Regions from separate parts of the Bacillus sp. DTU_2020_1000418_1_SI_GHA_SEK_038 genome, predicted to be linked through region 2. Evidence: riboswitches for the same ligand, from Rfam matches in the RefSeq annotation. Region 2 holds a riboswitch; each other region holds the start of a gene.
What was found. A riboswitch is a leader RNA that binds a small molecule or an ion and turns the genes downstream of it on or off. The one in region 2 is predicted to bind cyclic di-GMP.
Positions count from the first base shown of each region.

Region 1 (4,779 bases), 1.6 Mb from region 2:
AAATTATCTGACTTCGATGGGTTTGAGCCTAGACATTTACCTTCAAAAAGCCAAGAGGATTTAAAGTTTGAAGTAACTTTCCCCTATGAACTAGGGAATGAATTTCAAGGTTTAGCTTTTGATTTTGAGTTAAGGTTTGTAATAGAAAAATCAGGTCAAAATCCAAATCCTGAACCTAATCCAAATCCAAATCCAAATCCAAATCCTGTTCCTGAGCCTAGTCCAGATCCTAATCCAAACCAAGATTCTGATTCAACCACTGTCACCGATCCAATAGATGATAATGCTGCACCCCCTACTACCAGTCCTGAAACGAGGTCAGATCAAGGAAATGATCAAAATAATAATATAGAAAATCCTGCTACGGAAGAGGATACGGCTATGCCGATACCTATACGTTCCATTCCTATTGAAGAATTGGATGCACCAATCGTAAAGGGACAAATCTTACCTTCAACAGCCACAAATATGTATAACTATTTATTAATAGGGGTCATATTAATGACTGCAGGCGGTGGTTTTCTCCTATATCAAAAAAGACGTATAAGAGATAATCAAAGGCCTTGATTGGAAATAATGCGATCAAGGCCCTTTTATTACTAGTATTGGTCGGGAATGATAATAAGTGAACAACGATTTAAAAAAGATCTTTCTTTATTTAGCTTTACTGAATTTGTACGATGGTTTAGTCACATTTTTCGGTATTCAGTTTTCTTTAATTGAGGAAAGTAATCCCATCATGAATGCCCTTTACCAAAAAAATCCGTTCTATTTTCTAGGTTTTAAAGTTATTCTATCAGCTGCTCTATGTATATTCCTTTTTATTAAAAAACTTCCTCAAAAAAAAATTGTACATCATTTAGCCCTAGCAGCCACTGGTATATATACGGTTGTCTTTGTAATTCATGCCATTTGGATCATAACCCTCATATAAATGATTTAAAAGAATTTCGACTATATTTAACACGATTATGTTAGAAACTAGTTAATAATAGACTTTTTTTCTAGGATTAATTAGAGTCTAACGGTGAATATGTAAAAAATGTGGTAATTTGTAGAAAAAAGAGTAAAAAATTATTTGAAAATTGACAAAATATAACACATTTATCAACAGCCTATCCATTACAATAAAATTAGACGATATTTTACCTATGAGATAAGCTTCAGAAAAAGGCAAACCTATTGAAAGATAGGGACGCAAAGTCACAGGTCTAAAGTATGAATGAAGTGTTCTTTTTTAAGATTTGCTGCATAAACTCATTATAGCAGGCAGCTCATAGAAAAGGCAGATTCCATACCAAGATGGCTGGATTGCCTGGAATACGATTCGTATTTTGGGGGGAAGAGTGTGGGGAAAACAAGAGTCCAACTGGAATTACTAGACAGTGAGTGGATGGAGTTAATTGTAAAGGCGAAGCAAATGGGGATTGAGAAAGAGGAAATTAGGGAGTTCTTATTAAAAAATGGGGTAAAAAAGCTAGCTTGGAAAGTGGCTGAATAGAGATAATAGAACAGAAAGCTAAGTGTTTCTTAAAGGACTGCCGTTCTTTATAGGAATGCTTTTTATTTTGCAAAGGGAGATTAGTGATTGTTGTTGATTTTGCCATATGTGTGCATGTGAACGGGTTTTATTCGGGATGAATAACTTAGAGAACATGTGCGCATATGGCGGTTTGACAAGGAACCCATTGCAAAAAAGACGCAGAAGCTCATAGCTTACCTACCTTGCTTCTGCATCTTTTTAGAAATAGCCAATGTATCTATTTATTCTGATCAATTCTCCATTTATTAAATTCGAGAAATTCCCGGAATTGTTCTTTCGAAACACCTGAATTCATCGCTTCTTGAACGATATCGACCCAATCCGAATCCAATTCATCTGTATTCGGCTGTTCATGAATTAAATGATCAACCGGAACATGAAGGACAGCTGCGATTTTTTCAAGAAATTGTATGGAAGGATTGGTTTGCAGGTTTCTTTCTAGTGAACTTAAGTAAGACTTGGCCACACCAGCTTGTTCGGCAAGCTCGGATAACGACATTTTCTTTTCTTTACGAAGTAATTTTACGCGATCACCGATCATCCAATCTCACACACCTTATCATCGAATATATAAAATCATCATAACAAAAATAGTTCAATAGTTCCATATTAAGAACAATATGTTCAAAAAATATACTAACATCTTATCATAATATTCGAATAAGTATTTATTTTTTTGTCCTTAATTTTAATAAGAATAAAGAAAAAACAAAAAGTGCTCAAATTACTTTGATAGAGCACTTTTTGTTTCCAATAACTTCAAAATCTCTTCGACTGCTTTCTCCGTATTTTCAGCTTCAATATGATGAAACGCTCCCACATAATCTAGTTGCTTATGGGAATACCGAGGATCGTAATATTCTTCTAGCAGAACTTGAATGATCAATTTATAGTTTTTATTTCTTGCTGCCTCATTTAAAGCGGCTATAATGTCTGAATCCTTTATTCGTTTAAAAATATATTTTAACCGTTCCATAACTTTATCATGAAACCACTGTTCATGCTGATAAGGCTCTACATACTCTCGATAAATCCGCTCGATACGAGAGGATAATGACGCTTGAAGGTTAATATTAAAGCCTTGATGTTTTATTGCCAGCAATTCATCAGGCTGAACCACCTTGCCAATCCGTTTACTTTCGGCCTCTACTAGGAAAAATGGGGAGTCCTTTACTTCCCATAAGGTTTGAAAGAGAAGGGAGTCAAAAGTTTTTTGATTATGTCCTTCGAATAAACCAAACGATCCAAAGATGGAGCCACGATGGCGGGCGAGTGCTTCTAAATTAATGACAGGCATGCCTTTTTCCTTTAATTTTTCCAATACTTCGGTTTTGCCTACACCTGTCATGCCGTGTATGGATATGGCTCGAGAAGGGATTAGCCCAGGTATTTCTTCAAGTATAAATTGCCGGTAGGCCCGATATCCCCCAGCCAATCGATGAATGGATATTCCTGCAAATGATAGAAAGGTAGCAACCGATTGACTGCGCATTCCGCCTCTCCAGCAATAAATAACAGGATGCTTGCCTTCTTCCCGAATGCCCTTGATCTGCCCCAATATGGAAGGGAGCTTTGGAGAAACGACTTCCATCGCTCGCCACTTTGCCATATCTGACCCTTCCTGTTTATAAATAGTTCCGATCATCGCTCGTTCTTCATTCGTAAATAAAGGGACATTGACTGCCCCGGGAATTTTGAATTCGTCATATTCGCCAGGTGATCTCACATCAATTGGAACAGCATTCTTTAACGCAAGTAGCTGTTCGACACTGATTTCTTTCATTTTGATTTCCTCCGAGTCTGCATCTGTTAAAAATATTTTATCCATTAATTTGCAAAATGAAAAGGCGTTGATTGATTTTACAAAAAATAAAAGCAGCCTTCATACCGGCTGCTTTAGCAATTACTTATTTTTTCTTAAATTCCCAAGCTCCTCTGCCAAAGCTTGCATTTCGTTGGGACTAAAGCTGTTCTTTTTCATGACGAGATCATAGATATCCTTTAATTCCTCATACATTTCCTCGTCAAAATGGGAAGGTTTAATTGCTCCAAAGTTTAAAACCTTTAGTTTTTCTTTAATTTTTTCAATCATGTATTCCACATTTTCTACTGATTTCTGTGCTAAATCCACCCGAATTCCTCCTCTAAAAAATCTATCCGCCAACTCCATCAAGTATTCTCATCTTTCCATGTTATGAATTAAAAGTCAACCATAATTGGCATCTTAATTCAAGCTAGCTTTCCATAAGTGTTTGCATATTGCCCGCGGAGGTGAAAAAGAGCTGCTCACGGTAAAAGAGAAGGGGTTTCATTTCCCGTGAAGAGGTTTCATACCTGCGAAGAGTAAAAAAAGCTGTTACCGGTAAAAGCGAAGAGGCTCACTGAGCACTTCTCTGACATATATAGTTGCGCAACGACAAAATATGAAAGAAAATGTTGTCAAGGAGGGTATCACAAGATGATTAACGTATTATTTGTTTGTTTAGGAAACATTTGCCGCTCGCCTATGGCGGAAGCAATGTTTCGTGATTTAGTAAAAAGGGAAGGGTTAGAACATACAATCCAAGTGGATTCAGCCGGGACTGGCGATTGGCATATTGGACAACCGCCGCATGAAGGGACAAGGAAGATCCTGAAAAAATATAATATTTCTGCAGCGGGGCTGAAAGCGAGACAATTTCAGAAGAATGATTTTCAAGATTTCAATTACATCATCGCGATGGATGCTTCCAATGTGCAAAACATTGAAAAGCTGAGAAACCAAAACACTAATGCCCGTGTCATAAAGCTGCTAGACTTAGTTCAAGAGGCAACAGACAAAAATGTACCAGACCCCTATTTTACGGGGAACTTTGAAGAGGTGTACGAGCTTATCGGAAAAGGCTGTGAACAATTGTTAAAAGAACTGCGTAAAGACCATAATATATAAGAAAGTGAGTGTGACTAGAATGGGGAAGTCGTTATTTTGGAAAGGTGTGTTATACGGAGCTCTTGCAGGTGGTGCTTTAAGCCTGCTTGATCGGGATACCCGGGAGTCCGTTACAGCTAATTGCAAAAGAGCAACTAAAGAAATATCCTACTATGTAAAAAATCCGGGACAAGCAATAAGTCAGATTAAGGACATGTCTAATCAAATTCAATCAACGTTTGAACAGGTTAGCTCAGAGGTTTCATTTATTATGGAGAAAGTGGATGAATTAAAGGAATCAACAACCGAGGTAGTGGAGCTAATGGAA
Region 1 covers NZ_CP135435.1:1,020,218-1,024,996, forward strand. The annotation lists gene RRV45_RS05090 (LPXTG cell wall anchor domain-containing protein) at 1-567, shown strand, start outside; gene RRV45_RS22085 (DUF5658 family protein) at 626-934, shown strand; cyclic di-GMP riboswitch class I at 1,163-1,319, shown strand; gene RRV45_RS05095 (anti-repressor SinI family protein) at 1,349-1,501, shown strand; gene RRV45_RS05100 (helix-turn-helix domain-containing protein) at 1,761-2,084, opposite strand; gene mnmH (tRNA 2-selenouridine(34) synthase MnmH) at 2,268-3,326, opposite strand; gene RRV45_RS05110 (DUF1128 domain-containing protein) at 3,447-3,674, opposite strand; gene RRV45_RS05115 (low molecular weight protein-tyrosine-phosphatase) at 4,002-4,472, shown strand; gene RRV45_RS05120 (YtxH domain-containing protein) at 4,492-4,779, shown strand, end outside.
Region 1: linked by a shared signal. The riboswitch ahead of RRV45_RS05095 (anti-repressor SinI family protein) and the one ahead of RRV45_RS19620 (hypothetical protein) in region 2 are both predicted to bind cyclic di-GMP.

Region 2 (4,779 bases):
AATGTCAGCAGTTCCTTTCACTGCGCTGGTGTTTACTTCGTACATCAAGGGCAAATTCTGCTGAATCCAACGATAATTTCGTTTTAAAAATAAAAAGAGGAAAGGAAATATCAGCATCTCCCTTCCTCTTACTCTTATAACGAATATCAATTTCAAAAGAGCTTAAATTTACTGCAGCAAGGTGATCTTAATGTGACTGAAGTTGTTCATCAAGTGGGGTTTAATAGTACAAGCTATTTTATTGATATATTTAGAAGTTCTATCAAAATGACTCCATTTTCATACAAAAAATGTAAGATGAGTAATCGATAACGTGGAAATGAACGCAGGACAACGAAACTACCTTAAGAAATTACATAAATAAAAAAGAAAGTAAAAGAACTATAGGCGACTGACCTATAGTTCTGATTTGAATGTAAGATTGATAACGACTACCTCAGCTCGACTGCCAATCCGCAGTGGCGGACCCCATGTTCCAAATCCTGAAGAAACGATAGAATGGAGACTTTCCTTTTGCAGATGCCCCCAGTCATTTTCAAAAATCATCTCTGTAATCAAATTTGCTGGGGCCATTTGACCTCTGTGTGTATGCCCGGACAATACCAAATCTATTCCAGACTGCTCGGCAATATCTAGTTCTTTTGGCTGATGGTCCAGCATGATGATTGGTTTCTTATGATCCAGCCCCTTAACAAGCTCCTTAACCTCTTTCCGATTATCATCTGTTAAATCGTTTCTTCCAACGAGATAAAACAGATCATGAACGAAGACTGTTTCATCCTCTAACATATGAATGCCAGCTTTTTCAAGCTCTTTACCCAAAACTTCAAGATCACTTCCATAATAATCATGATTACCTGGAACAGCATAAACACCTAGAGGTGCACGTAGATTCGCCAATGTTTTCCCCATATTCTTCTCAAGGTATGGGTCAATAAAGTCATCAATGATATCACCCGGGATTAATATAATATCTGGTTGTATGTTTTCCGCAAGATCTACTAACCGTTGAAGATGTTTTTCCCCAACAATTTGACCAATGTGGAGGTCAGAAGCCATTAAAATCTTTACATTCTCTTCTTTTCCCTCTTTATCTATCTGAATATCATATGTTTTCACAACAGGGGACCACGCATTAAATAAACCGTACGCAAAAATAAAAATAAATATGGCAATAACCGTTAATCCAATCCAAAAGATCCCTTTCTTTTTTAGGAGATAGATAAGAAGATTAGCTACAGGCAAAAGGATCAAGCCGTAGCCGATGATGACAAGCCAGAGGTATCCAATTAGTTCCATTGGTGAAAAAAGGCTAAAGCGGCCGATAAACATTGAAATAGAAACAAAGACAATGACACCTATGTAAACGAATTTATTCACACGAAGTCTGGTAGAATTTAACCAAACCCATCCATTGTAGCCAACATAAAAAGAAATGGCTGTATAGATGGCAAAAAAAATGACAATAGCAGAAATAAAAGACATTGATTGTTACCTTTCCAAAGAAATCATTAGTTACCTGTATTATATACCGTGGAAAAATTGTAAGAAAACGAAATGCATTGGCCTAGTAAGAAAAACTGAGTGAGGAATCCCCCACTCAGTCTTTGTGTCTAGTTTCTATTTTAAGTATAAACTAACTAGATAAAAATTTGATTTTCGGAACTCACACTAGAGAATATTTCCCATGCTGAACAACTGTATTTGGCATTTCGTATCCTAAAGCTTTTGCATCCTTACTTGAAATTTCGACTAATACACTATTAGCCCTAACAAGAAACACTTTACCTTCATATCTGTTACTTTTTCTCTCAAAAAGAATAATATCCCCTGCATTCGCCCTTTTTTTATCGGAAAATTCACTCTTTTTTTCATGCATTTTCTGCTATTACGCTCCTATTTATAATATTCAAATGGCTGATTTCTTTTGACTATTAAAGAAGAAAATTCTGTTTAGATGTTAAAAAGATATGATATTTTTTAAAAAATCACCCTTCTAAAATTATCTAAACTCAGACAGCTTCCTTACTTTGTGTTATCATACGAATTGCATATTTAAGATTTTCTAAACATTCTAACCGAATTCTTTCATCGCAAACAAAATCATATAAAAGTTCTTTTTTGAGTTTTGAAGTAACGACAGATAGAGAATCTTCACTTATTTCTTTTAATTGATTCTCATTCAGATAGTTGTAAATTTCTCTTTCAAAGTATTCAACTGTACCAAATAACACAGTCAATTAACATTCCACCTCCATTATAATTTTTTCCATTTACTCAGATAGTCAAAAGATTCTCTAAAACTACCTCAAAAAAAGCCCACCAAAAAGATTGGTGGACTTGTATGATAAAGGCTATTCTATCATAGGTAACAGTATCCAATCATTTGGTAACCCGACGATCATAGCTAATCACCTTAGACTCGTGGCTTTGCGTCCTTATCTTTCAATAAGTTTGCCTTTATCAAACTGATACTTTTATAATAAAGCTTTAGCATGATAATTTCCAATAAAATTCGTCATTTTCCAACATGTTTTAACAAAAATAGTAGTTTTTTACCATTTAAAATAAAAAAAATGATACCAAAGTCCTTTTAAAAAGTGATGTACGAGAATTTTATTATTTGATTGAATTTTTTCTTATAAGGTATTTATTAACTAAAGAAAAAAGCTATCCTTTTTGTTAAAGAATAGCCAAATGATTCTCACGAATTATGAAAAATCACATTATTACACCGCTTCACTGCCCTTTTTCTTCTCATCCTGCACAAAAAGAATCCCAAGCTCATGGTGGTCCCCTTCATATAAGGCCCTTTGAGCAAAGCGGATTTGACCGTTCACATCGAGCACCTCCAGCTTACAATGTGCACGGTTTTTCAATAGTGCCTGATAGAAGCTGTTTCGGTCATGGACAGCGAGACCGTTTACCTTCGTAATGAGCTCTCCAACCTGTAAAGCCATATTGTTCGCTGGGGATCCAGGGATAATCCCAAGAACAAGAACACCATGATTTCTTTTTGAAAAATAAAACGGGAGATTCTCTTCCGCTATTCTCTGTCTTAACGTAATCATCTCGCGCCCAATAATCGCAAGCGTCACCACTGCGATCGAAGCAAGCGGATACCAGTAGCCTGAAATGGATAGCAGCGCTGTAAAAATACCGAGTGTGATGACTTTTTTACCGACTGCCTTCACCGCCTCGGCTGGCAAATTACCTTGAATCTGCTGAAAGAAGCCTACGGCAAACGGGACGAGAATAAGGGAATACGTGCTGCCTCCAAACGTAAAGACCGGCCACCATTCAAAAGGAGTCTGCAGTGCCTCCCCCGGAATAAGAAGAAACACCGGCAGCATCCATAGCCTCTTCACTTCATGAATACCCACTCTCTGGCCACGTTTACTGTTGATCAGCTTAGGAGAGGAACCCTTTTTGCCATTCCTTGAAATAAGTATGCCTTCCCCAATCAGAAGAAGCGCAAGCAGGGCAGCAATCGATGGAAAAATCGTCTGTTCTGAATCCGTTATGGAAGTTAAAAACGCCGGCAGCTTCCATGGGAGTTCAGCCGCAAAAATAGTCACAAAAAAAGCAAAGCCAAGCGTATAGGCTGGCGACATCCAGCGAACTCTTGTCGTTATGCTCCAAACGATAGTTAAGATCGCCGTAAATAGGATTGTTTCCATTGGAATGACAAGACCTGCCGCAATGGATACGAGCGAAAGCCCCAGTCCTGCTAAAATGCCCAATGGAAGCAGTTGCCTCAGCTCAAAATAAGCATTCTCCGCGCGAACATGGAAATTTCTTCTCTCCCGCTTAACCCGAGAAACACCCAATACCGCAGCCATAAAGAATAGAAAATAGAAAACAGGATGAAGAAAAAGCTTTCCCGTCCCCTTTAAAATTTCAAAAAGCCATTCCAGAGCCAACTTAGCCACCTACCTCTATTAGAAAAATACTTGAGTAAGTATGTAGAATATCTATTCGTGTATGCACCCTTCTCGGTGTGCAGCATCCAAAATAAATACTGAATCAAATTGTGAACAAACCTATTACTCTATATTCTATCAAAATGTCCTCTTAAAGCCTATTGCTATATTTTTTGAAAGGAATTCTAGTTGGGTGTTATTAAATATTTTATATAAATTTAGGCGGTTGAAAAGATCTATGTTAGGGTTTTTCAAATCAAAAAAAATCACCGTTTATCAAAAACGGTGACCATCATGTATTATCTAGCTAGAAACCGCAATGCCATTTGCAGTTGCATATCATTCTCTTCTTTTTTCATTTCGGCGATAACCGCTTGTTCAAGTGAGAAGGCTGTTTTTTTATCAATGGTTCCGGTTGGTTCGAGATCATGCTGCTGTTGGAAAGCACGTACAGCCGTTTCCGTGGATTCACTGAAATATCCATCGCTGCGACCGGGTCCATAGCCTAGGCCCTCGAGCATTTCCTGTGCGTTTTTCACCTGTTCATTGTTCATATCCTTCTCAAGGGCTTTATTAATTTGGAGCGGATGTGTATGGAAAATCTTCGGCTGCCTTACCTCCAATGTCGGCTTGATCCCTTCATTATGAATCCAATTTCCATCCGGCGTCAGCCATTTATATAAAGTTAATTTAATGTTGCTGCCATCTCCCATCGGTACCGGCTGCTGAACAGTCCCTTTGCCAAAGGTGTTCTCCCCGATGAGTGCATATCCTTCCGCCTCTTTTAGGGCACCTGCCAGAATTTCGGAAGCAGAAGCGCTGCCTTTATCGATCAGAACAGCAATCGGGTATTTCT
Region 2 covers NZ_CP135435.1:3,919,405-3,924,183, forward strand. The annotation lists partial or broken gene RRV45_RS19605 (helix-turn-helix domain-containing protein) at 142-312, shown strand; gene RRV45_RS19610 (metallophosphoesterase) at 397-1,485, opposite strand; gene RRV45_RS19615 (DUF2187 family protein) at 1,667-1,879, opposite strand; gene RRV45_RS19620 (hypothetical protein) at 2,013-2,234, opposite strand; cyclic di-GMP riboswitch class I at 2,386-2,469, opposite strand; gene RRV45_RS19625 (PDZ domain-containing protein) at 2,730-3,923, opposite strand; gene RRV45_RS19630 (S41 family peptidase) at 4,223-4,779, opposite strand, start outside.

Region 3 (4,779 bases), 1.4 Mb from region 2:
TTAACGAAGGTAATTACTTAGATTCACCTGTTGTGATTGATAGAAATCTTATAACTGCAAAGGGATCAGCTTTTATAGACTTTGCCATAAAGTATGGAGAGTTACTAAATTTAAATTTTGATAGTAGCTGGTACACAATAAAATAAGAAAACTTATTATCAATCTTCAAATAAAGGGCGCGCTAATCCAATAATTTTTTTGTAAGAAATAACAGCTAAAGGAGAGGCGCACTTATATGTCTAAACATAATAATGATGCTTCATTTGGCGATATGAATATAAAAGACAAAATAGCAGCAGTTGCCGGAATAACGCTTCTCATTATTCTGGTGCCCAGCTTTGTTTTGGGAATTTATTTTTTGGGGCTGGCCGGGGTTTTTGAACTGCTTGGAGTCCAGTATCAATCTGTCTGGTCATTGATTGTTTTTGTTGTTTGTTTCTTTATTTTGAGCATGATTGTCGAATTGTTTTCCGGAGCGATTTTTGTGATGCTTAAGCGGAAAATGACAGGAAAATTAAAGATGTTTTTTGTCCGGATCAGTATTGAAGGTGCCTCTAACTGGCTATGTCTCTTTACAGTGGATGAGTTTATGAATAGTATTATCCTTTCATTGAAAACAGAGATCGTAGTTGCTTTGCTGTTGGCTGCAGTAGAAATTGTACTTGATGATAAGATGGAAGAAGAAAAACAGAATGGTGTGGAATAGGTTATTCGAGAGACATCTAGATAATATTCGGCAATTTCGCTTTCAACAACAAATCGACCAGAGCAAAAAAGAAATTTTAAGAAATACGGAGATTAATATAAAATCACTTTGATAGTAGGGAAAAAACATTTCTATCTACTAACGTTGTTTTCCTCTCTTTTTTATTCTTTTATCCTTTATTACCCTACAATACTCCTTCCATTAAGATTTTTTAAAAATTTTCCCTTTTGATCTTTAGTTCAACCACCTGCCACTCCAACTAAAACCCTTTCATTTCCTAGTATATAGTCCTATTTATTGGTAACTTAAGGAATTGATACCTTTACACTAGCAATATAGTAAAAAAGTGCTATAATCTTGTGTGAAGTGAGAGAAAATTGTCGAATTATGTATAATTTTGCACCTGGATAATGGCAAATTCGTTGAAAGGCGATGACGCAAAGCCACAGGTCTAAGGCAATGGCTATGACAGCTGGGCTACCGAAAGGAGACTATATTTTACGAAATGAAAAAATTCAAAATAAGAATGAAAATAATTTTCGTTCTTATTACATGTATGTCCTTATTTGATATTTTGGATGAAAAAGTATTAATGTTCTTTCATTTAAAAGGGGACGGTTTTTGGAAAGTCCTTATAGATACCGGAAGTTCTTTAGTAGTCCTTTCATCGGTTCTATGGGCTTTTTTACTAGGCAAGAAAATCATTCTTAATTACAAAGAAAAAGAAAAACATTATCGGAATTTGATTGATTTATCTCCAGAGGCCATATTTGTCCATCGAAATGGGAAAATCCTCTTTACAAACAAAGCAGGTGTTACATTACTGGGAGCAAACAGTGAGGATGACTTACTTAATCATAACTGGAAAAATTACATACAGTCTAGTTCCAGTGATTGGGATCACCTAAAGGAAAAAGTGAAATATTATAATGGGGGAATATTAACCTTTCAAATTAGAGTTAAAAGATTGGATGGCCAAGTCATCGATTTAGAAATCACATCAACAAATATCGAATATGATGGACTGCCTGCAAGGGAATTTATTGCAAGAGACATTACTTTAAGAAAAAAACAAGAAAGTATGATAAAAAAATTAGCTTATCAAGATACATTGACGGGATTACCTAATCGAAGAGCTGTTTTAGATAGTCTAGAGCAGCTAATAAAAGATTCGGAAAAAAACAAAACTCATTTTGCTGTTTTTTTTATTGATTTGGATGGGTTTAAGAAGGTAAATGATTCCTTAGGACATGATACCGGCGATGAGCTCCTAAAGAGGGTAAGTGTGCTTTTAAAGAGCTGTGTCAGAGGGAATGACATAGTCGCTAGATTTGCAGGAGACGAATTTATGATTCTTTTACCTAAAGCAAATAAACAATATTGCAGCATAATCGCGGATAAAATCATCGGAAGCTTAGATTCACCTATCTACATTATGGGAAAAGAAATTCACGTAACACCTAGTATCGGAATTTCTTTATATCCACAAAACGGAGAGGAAGCAACAGCATTAATTAAAATGGCCGATGAAGCTATGTATCAAGCTAAGAATAACGGAAAAAACAGTTATCAGTTTGTAGAAGAATCTTCTGATTTACCTGAAAGGAGAATATGATGTGAGTTCTACTAATAAAACATTGAATCTCTCAACAAGTCATATAGAAATTTCGGATATATTCTTTCGCTCCATATTTGAACATAACCCGGACACCGTTTTCTTTCTAGATAAGGAAGGTATGATTGCGATGCCTAATGAAGGGTTTTCTGAATACCTGGGTTATACAAAAGACGAAATAGTATTTCATGCGATCGAGCAATTTCTCTATATAAATGAAATCCCAATATATATAAAATGCTTTAACAAAGTTCTTTCTGGCGAAGTGCAGCATATTGATACTGTTTTTATACATAAAGCCGGAAGAAAGGTTCAAATTAATCTCACTCTTATCCCTGCAAAATTTAATGGACAAGTGGTTGGTGTTAGTGGGATAGCCAAAGATATTACAGAAGAAAAGGAAACCGCCATTGAATTAATAGAATCAGAATTAAAATTCCGCAGCCTAGTTGAGGAAGCTCTAGTTGGAGTCTATATCATACAAAATGATAAATTAATATATGGAAATCCACGGCTGCATCACCTTTTAGGAACAGAGATTTCGTCTAGTCCATTAGATGTTTTGGATTATATTCATCCAGAAGATCATGCTGAAATAAAGTCAGTTTTTAATCAATTAATCAATGGGAAGAAAGGCATTGATCATACCTTTAGAATCATAAGTAAAAATAGTTCTATTATTGATATTGAAGCCCATTCAAAACGAATGTATTATCATGATCAATCTACTATTATAGGCACACTACAAGATATTACCGAGCGTAAAAAATCAGAGGAGTTAAACAAATATTTAGCCTATCATGATTTTTTAACCGAACTGCCAAACAGAAGATTCTTTCAAGAAAAATTGGAAAAAGAATTAATTATAAGTAAAACGCTGCAACAAAAAATGGCTGTTATGTTTCTCGATTTGGACCGGTTTAAATATATCAACGACACTCTAGGACATTTTGTGGGAGACGAGCTGCTGAAACTCATTTCGAAAAGGTTAAAAATCTGTCTAGGGGAGAAGAACATACTAGCCAGGCTGGGCGGCGATGAATTTTCCGTTTTATTGCCAAATATTCAAAATATAGATCAGATCATCAAACATTCAGAAACCATTATTAAATCATTAGAGGAACCATTTTTTATTGAGGGGTATAAGCTTTTTATTACGACAAGTATCGGGATTAGTATTTATCCTACCGATGGGGAGGATACAGAGTCATTAATGAAATACGCCCATTCTGCTCTTTATAAATCGAAAGAAAGCGGGAAGAATTCTTACCAAATCTATACCTCTTCAATGAACATACAAACCTTCAAAACATTTAATTTGGAGACGGGACTTCGAAGTGCAATAGAGTTAAATCAACTAGAATTTTATTACCAGCCAAAGGTTTGCACGCGTTCAAATCAAATTGTCGGAGTTGAAGCTCTAATTCGCTGGAATCATCCAGAATGGGGAATGTTATCTCCTGATGAATTCATTCCGTTAGCTGAAGAAACAGGTTTAATCGCGGAAATAGGGGAATGGGTCAAATATAAAGCTTGTTCCCAAAATAAAGCATGGCAAGAGGAAGGCTTACCGGCTATTCCTATTTCTATTAACCTATCTGCCAGTCGATTTTTGGAGAAAGACCTAGTGGGAAATATCGTCAGTATTCTAGAAGAAACAAGGCTTTCACCTGATTACTTGCAAATTGAAATAACAGAAACATCTCTATTAGAAAATGAAAAGGTGGTTTTGGCTACTTTAGATGAGTTGAGGAGCATAGGGGTTAGAATAGCCTTAGATGATTTCGGAACAGGGTATTCCTCACTCTCCTACCTTAAACGTTTTAGAGGTAGGATAGATACATTAAAAATAGATCAATCTTTTATAAGGGATTTAAGCGAGACGGATCCAGATAACTCCAATTTTATAACGAAGACCATAATTGAATTAGCACAGCACCTCAAAATGGAGGTTGTTGCAGAAGGAGTAGAGAGAAAGGAACATCTCCAGATCCTAAATAATTACAATTGTGATACTATCCAAGGCTATTTTTTCTCCAAGCCTGTCCCAGCAGATGAATTTGCTCAACTGTTAAAAATAGGCAAATTTGAAGTTTCGGGAATGAGCGACGCTACTGATAAGTTTGAAGATAAACGGGAGTATTTTAGGATAAATCTCGATTTTCCGTTACTTGCCTCTATGACCCTAATTCGAATTCACGGAAGAAAAGTAGAACTAGGGAGCACGAATGTTTTGATTGAAGATATTGGATTAGGAGGTCTTAGGTTTATATCTGATATAAGGTTAACTGTTCATCGTGATATTATTTTGGAATTTGAAACGGAGATCTTAGGTGAGACGATTAAAATGTATGGTTCTGTAGTATGGATGCACGAAGCAAAGCCTGGTATATTCCAGTATGGATTGGAATTCTTGGTAGAAGAAACTGAGCGCTCAAATCTAGCTAAGTTACTTAAT
Region 3 covers NZ_CP135435.1:802,808-807,586, forward strand. The annotation lists gene RRV45_RS04070 (DJ-1/PfpI family protein) at 1-146, shown strand, start outside; gene RRV45_RS04075 (regulatory YrvL family protein) at 236-706, shown strand; cyclic di-GMP riboswitch class I at 1,109-1,191, shown strand; gene RRV45_RS04080 (sensor domain-containing diguanylate cyclase) at 1,212-2,321, shown strand; gene RRV45_RS04085 (EAL domain-containing protein) at 2,323-4,779, shown strand, end outside.
Region 3: linked by a shared signal. The riboswitch ahead of RRV45_RS04080 (sensor domain-containing diguanylate cyclase) and the one ahead of RRV45_RS19620 (hypothetical protein) in region 2 are both predicted to bind cyclic di-GMP.